2 linked regions of the Cellulophaga algicola DSM 14237 genome follow. The protein of the gene in region 1 interacts with the protein of each later gene in a pairwise test. Links are inferred from orthologs where the notes say so. Each region holds a gene or a part of one and is shown on either strand. Other genes may lie near its edges.

Region 1 (3,107 bases):
GCCTGCACGTTGGCAGCACATATAAAAAAACACGTTATATAAAGACTAGTTTTTATCATCTAATTGCGCACGAAAATCTTTACTTGCATTCACTAGAAAATCAATCAATTCAAACTCATTGGTTTTTTTTAGGAGCGATTGTTCTGGTAAACGTGTATCGCAATAGTATAAAAACTGAGTAATTTTATCTTGTGGCAATTGTAAATCTGAGACAAAAAATTGATCATCGTAAACTTGACGAAGCACATCACTAACTTTTAATCTAGGTGCCGGTTCTGCTGCTGTGCCATCTTCATTTTTAATTCCTTTTTTAATGGCTTTAAAAATGTTTACAAAATTGATTCCGTTTTGCATACCACGTTCTTGGTCAGACATGGCTATATTTTCTACTCTAGAAGTTTCATCAATACCATATTCGTATTTTTTAAACTCTTCATTTTTTACAATCAAAAAAGCTTCTTGGTTTTCTGGCCCTACCACTACCTCATCTAATTCTGTAACTTTTTCATTAACTTCAACAACAAGTCTGTTATTCGCTAAAATTTCTGGCGTAATAATAACGCGTTTCATTTGATAATTTAATGCCGTAAAAACCAATTCATCGCCAACCTTAACATTAATGGCAAACTCCCCACTGGTATTGGTTATGACTCCTAATTCCGTATTTACATTAATTACATTTTCATTCTGAACATTGCTATTGCGGTACATAACTTTACCGCGTAAGTAGGTACGTTCTTCATCTTGAGCAAAACTTTGCGCAATTGAGAATGTACCTAAAAGTACCAATAGTATAATTTTTTTCATAAGGTTAGTTTTATCTAAGAAACAAGTAGTGTTCATACCTACACTTGTGTATACCTATTATAAGGTACTGTATTATCACAAGTTAAAGTTAAGCATAAAGAAAATGCAAGTTACTCTCAAAAAAAAATAATGCACCATTAAACTTTTGTTAATTTAGCAGCTCAAAAATTACTACAAATTGAAAAAATTACTACTTGCCAGCACCTCTACATTACACGGAGAAGCATATTTAGCCTATCTATTAGAAACACTGGAAGTCTTTTTTAAAGACGTAAAAACCATCACTTTTATTCCTTATGCTAGACCAAGCGGAATTTCTCATGACGCGTATACTGCTCTTGTCGCTAAGGCATTTGCGAAAATAGGCAAAGAGGTTATCGGCTTACACACTTTTGAAGATGCCAGAACAGGAATCCAAAATGCGGAAGCTTTTTTCACAGGTGGCGGCAACACTTTTTTATTGGTAAAACAGCTACATGAACTTGCGGCAATGATCCCTTTAAAAGATAAAGTTACGAAAGGCACTCCCTATTTTGGAACGAGTGCAGGAAGTAATATTGCGGGCATAAATATGCAAACTACCAATGACATGCCCATTGTTTACCCTCCTAGTTTTAATACTCTAGGTTTGGTTAATTTTAATATCAATGCACATTACCTAGATCCAGACCCAAAAAGTAACCATAATGGAGAAACAAGGGAAACCAGAATTAAAGAATTTCATTGTTTTAATACAACGCCAGTAGTAGGCTTACGAGAAGGTAGTTTTATATATATTGAAAATGATATTAGTACGTTAAAAGGGGCATTTGAAGCAAGAATTTTCGAGCAAAATAAAGTCCCGTATGAGGGAATAAACCTACACTTCTAGCCACAATAAGAAAGTAAAAATAGTGTTAATTTACAGAGCTAAACCTTAACTTTCAATCAGTTAAACTAGAGCAATTGCATTTCATCCTAAAAAAGGGGTGAAATCTTTATATAATTGTAATTTTATCAAAAATAACCCCTAATAAGTTCTTACACTTATGCACAAATTTAATTTCAAAGCAGTTGTAATTATAGCATTTCTATTACTTGGAGCAGGATTTCTTAATGCCCAAGTTAAAATAGGAAACAACCCACAAACCATAAATCCAGCATCATTATTAGAATTAGAAAGCATTGACAAAGCTTTTGTAATTAACCGTGTAAATACGGCTCAAATGAATGCCATTCTTCCGTTAGAAGGTGCTATGGTCTATAATACCGAAGAGCAATGTTTGCATTATTATGACGGACTCCAATGGATTAATATTTGTGAAGCTTTTGGGGAGAACCTTAGCTTTACGAGTGAAGCCTTAGAGAACCCTGGTAATTTTGAATCTATTAGCATCACCAAAACTACAGATACCAATTATAATTTTGAAGTAGGTTTATTAAATGCTTCCAACATTCAAGATGGAACTATGGGTACTACAAAATTAGTAGACGGAGCGGTTACCCAAAATAAATTAGCAGACAATGCCGTAAGCAATGCTAAAATTCAGAATGGAGCCATACAACCTGGAAAAATGGCGGCTGGCTTACCCAATACCATCTTACAAACTAACGCAAGTTCTTTCGTTGAGTGGGCACCTTTAAATGTGGATAATGTTAGCGGAAAATTACTTTCCAATGAATTAGTGGCAGGCACAGGTACTGATAACTCTATAATTGTGACCAATGGCGATGGCGCTACCTTAAAAGATACACAGATAAGAGTTGCAGACGCAGGGATAACCAATGTTAAGCTTGGTCCGGATGCTGTAACTACCGATAAAATTTTAAATGAAACGATACTTTCAGAAGATATTTTAGATGGTACTATTGCTGAAGTAGACGTAGCAGATGATGCTATTACGAATGCAAAACTTGCAGATGACGCCGTAAACACTGCAGAAATAGTAGATGATGCTGTAACTACAGAAAAGATAGGAACTACTGCAGGTGATGAAAATAAAATTTTAGGAACTAGTGCTACTGGAGATCCTGAATGGCAAGATGCTGCTACTATAGCCGCCAACTTAGGAGAAGATGTTACTTCTACAAACGGATCTATTACTGGTACTGCTCTTGATGCTGCTTTAGTCGCTATGGATTTAGAGGTCAATGTTGATGGCACGACACTTCAAGTTGATGCTGTAAACGGAGTACAAGTGGCTGATGATGGAATTAACAGTGCAAAAATTTTAAATGAAACGGTACAATCTGAAGATATTTTAGATGGCACTATTGCAGATGCAGATCTTTTAGATAGAACGATTACGCCTTCTAAGTTA
Region 2 (3,340 bases), 2.2 Mb from region 1 along the record:
GTATTTTAGATAAATTAGTTAAGGAATATCAACAAGAAGGAAAACTGAACAAAATAGGCAGAGGTTTATTATAATATTGTTTATTTTTGATTAAAATTTTAAATATTTAAACGGTTATGAGAAAAATAGTTATCACGTTAAATCTATTGTTGGTAGTTGTTTTAATGTCCTGTAAGGATGATGCAACAAGTAAAATCAACAGTTCAAACCTTGAAGCAGCAGGGGAAAGAGATGCAGCAGCAAAAATGCTACCTGTTATGGCTTTTGAAAAGGTTGAACATGATTTTGGATCAATAATTCAAAATACTCCACAGGAAACTGTTTTTAAGTTTACAAATACGGGTGATGCTCCACTAATTATTACAGATGCAAAAAGCACCTGTGGTTGTACAGTTCCAAAGTTTCCAAAAGGTGCAATTGCTCCAGGAGAATCTGGTGAGTTGGTAGTAAATTATAATGGTTCAGGAAACAATTTGGTACAGAAAGTAGTTACCGTATCAGCAAATACAGAAAAAGGATCAGAACAATTAAGAATAAAAGCATTTGTAAACCCTAAAGGTGGCGCTCCAGTAGGGCCATTAAAACAGTCATAATTACATGTTAGAAAAATATCCATTTATACCCCTGATTGCAATTTTCGTAGTATTTTATTTCTTTATGATTGCACCTCAGAGAAAAAAGCAAAAACAAGAAAAGAAATTTTCTGCTGAATTAAAAAGAGGTGATAAAGTTGTTACTAAAAGCGGAATGCACGGTAAGATTGTTGAATTAAACGACAAAGATAATTCTTGTGTAATAGAAACTTTAGCGGGGAAAATAAAGTTTGAGCGTTCTGCTCTTTCTTTAGAGATGAGCTCAAAGCTTAATGCTCCAGCAGTAATTGAGAAAAAATAATTGTATTTTTTATACGTTTAAAAAAAGCACCTTTTTAGGTGCTTTTTTCATTTTACAAGTTTTAATTTTTACGCACTATCGGTTTGATTTTGTAGCGGTAAGTTCACAGATTTTTACAATTACTTTTATAGCACTTTCTATGCTTTCTAAAGGTACATATTCATACTTTCCATGGAAATTATGTCCTCCAGCAAAAATATTAGGACATGGTAACCCCATAAAACTTAATTGAGATCCGTCTGTGCCTCCTCTGATTGGTTTTATAAGTGGAGTAATGCCTAAGGATTCCATTGCTTCTTTTGCAGTAGTTACAATATGATAAACAGGAGCTACCTTTTCTTTCATATTAAAGTACTGGTCTTTTACCTCAATATGTATACAGTTGCCATGAATTTTGTTTAGTTGCTCTTTTATAGTAGCTATACGTACTTTGCGTTTTTCAAATAGACTCTTGTCGTGATCTCTTATGATGAGCTCAATCGTTGCGTTTTCTATTTCGCCAGAAATATGATGAACATGAAAAAAGCCTTCGCTACCCGTTGTTTTTTGAGGAACTTCGTTTTCGGGTAACAAAGTCATAAACTCATTGGCTATACTTATCGCATTGATCATTTTTCCTTTGGCATAACCAGGGTGGACACTTTTTCCTGAAATTACAATTTTAGCAGAAGCAGCATTGAAATTTTCGTATTCTAATTCTCCAACCTGACTTCCATCCATAGTATACGCCCAATCTGCACCAAATTTTTCCACATCAAATTTATGTGCTCCACGACCAATTTCCTCATCAGGAGTAAAACCTATTTTTATAGTGCCATGTTTTATTTCAGGATGATGTATTAAATATTCCATCGCCGAAACTATTTCTGTAATTCCTGCTTTATCGTCGGCACCAAGAAGAGTCGTACCATCTGTAGTTATAATAGTTTGTCCTTTGTATTGAAGTAAATCATCAAAATAATCTGGAGAAAGAATAATATTTTTTTCCTTATTTAATACAATGTCTTTTCCATCGTAATTTTCAATAATTTGTGGATTTACGTTCGTTCCTGAAAAATCTGGCGAAGTATCAAAATGCGCTATAAAACCTATTACAGGAATGCTGGCGTCAGTGCTATTGCTTGGAAGGGTTGCCATGATGTAAGCATTTTCATCGATGGTAACATCGCTTAGTCCAATTAATTTTAATTCTTCGGCTAATTTATTGGCTAAATTCCATTGCTTCTCGGTACTCGGTGTTGTTGATGAGTTTGGGTCGCTTTGAGTGTCAATAGTTACGTAACTCAAAAATCTATTAAGAATAGGGTTCATTTATTATAATTTTTTATAAAAATACGAATTAGGTAATTTATTGAATAACTATTAAATTTTTTTTTAACATTTATTTAATAAGTTGAGGATTACATAATTTTATGCTAACTTCATACAAGAATAACTCAAATACTATCTTATGAAAAAAATGTACTTATTATTTATTGTTTTACTCAGTGCCGTAAGTTTTTCTAACGCCCAAATTACGGGAACAGTTTTAGATGATGAAGGAGTTCCTTTACCAGGAGCTTCAATAGTAAAAAAAGGAACTACAACAGGAGCCACTACAGATTTTGATGGAAATTTTAGTATCGAAGCAGCTGTAGGTGATATGTTAATAGTCTCTTATATAGGTTTTGAAACAAAAAATGTTACAGTTGCAAATTCTAATATGACAATTAGATTAGCATCGGGTCTAGCCTTAGAAGAAGTGGTTATTGTAGGTTCTCGTAACCCAAATAGAACAGCTACAGAAAGTACGGTCCCTGTTGATGTTATTAATATGAAGGAATTAAATAATATTGCGCCTCAGGTAAATTTAAATCAAATATTAAATTATGTAGCGCCATCGTTTACTTCAAATACACAAACTATTTCAGATGGTACAGACCATGTTGATCCAGCCTCTTTGAGAGGTTTAGGTCCTGATCAAGTTTTGGTATTAATTAATGGTAAAAGGAGACATACTTCTTCATTAATTAATGTTAACGGAACATTTGGTAGGGGTAGTGTAGGAACAGATTTAAATGCTATTCCTGCTGCAGCAATACAACGTATTGAAGTTTTAAGAGATGGTGCTGCAGCACAATATGGTTCAGATGCTATTGCGGGTGTTATCAACATTATTTTGAATAAAAGTGTAAACGAGTTAACGGCTACAGTAACAACAGGAGCAAATTTCTCTAAAAATGCAAATGATCAAACTGGTGGAGTAGACGGGCAGACAACAAATGTGGCTGCAAGTTATGGACTTCCCATTGGAGAAAATGGAGGATTTATAAATTTTTCAGGAGATTTTGACGTTCGTGAAGCCTATGGTAGAATGAATGAATGGGAGGGTTCTATTTTTAATTTGTATAATACAGTAGAACGAGTTGCAGGTGCAGACGGTTATGATATTTCAAGTTTACTTGAT

The links.
Region 2: the proteins of pepE (region 1) and pepT interact in binary tests that used the Escherichia coli proteins (3 or more experiments, as listed by UniProt). The link is inferred for Cellulophaga algicola DSM 14237 from one-to-one orthologs.

Annotation. Positions count from the first base shown.
Region 1 is NC_014934.1:2,601,847-2,604,953, reverse strand. Bases 68-2,831 are described here. They hold pepE (dipeptidase PepE), read left to right. Parts: upstream 68-985; coding sequence 986-1,678; downstream 1,679-2,831. Other genes in these bases: CELAL_RS11320 (beta strand repeat-containing protein), read left to right, coding at 1,836-2,831; CELAL_RS11330 (carboxypeptidase-like regulatory domain-containing protein), read right to left, coding at 68-807. Also shown: CELAL_RS11335 (hypothetical protein), read right to left, coding at 1-8; more of CELAL_RS11330, read right to left, coding at 46-67; more of CELAL_RS11320, read left to right, coding at 2,832-3,107. UniProt on the Escherichia coli protein: Hydrolyzes dipeptides containing N-terminal aspartate residues. May play a role in allowing the cell to use peptide aspartate to spare carbon otherwise required for the synthesis of the aspartate family of amino acids.
Region 2 is NC_014934.1:408,287-411,626, reverse strand. Bases 88-3,084 are described here. They hold pepT (peptidase T), read right to left. Parts: upstream 2,206-3,084; coding sequence 970-2,205; downstream 88-969. Other genes in these bases: CELAL_RS01720 (TonB-dependent receptor), read left to right, coding at 2,345-3,084; yajC (preprotein translocase subunit YajC), read left to right, coding at 598-894; CELAL_RS01735 (DUF1573 domain-containing protein), read left to right, coding at 117-593. Also shown: transcription antitermination factor NusB, read left to right, coding at 1-74; more of CELAL_RS01720, read left to right, coding at 3,085-3,340. UniProt on the Escherichia coli protein: Cleaves the N-terminal amino acid of tripeptides.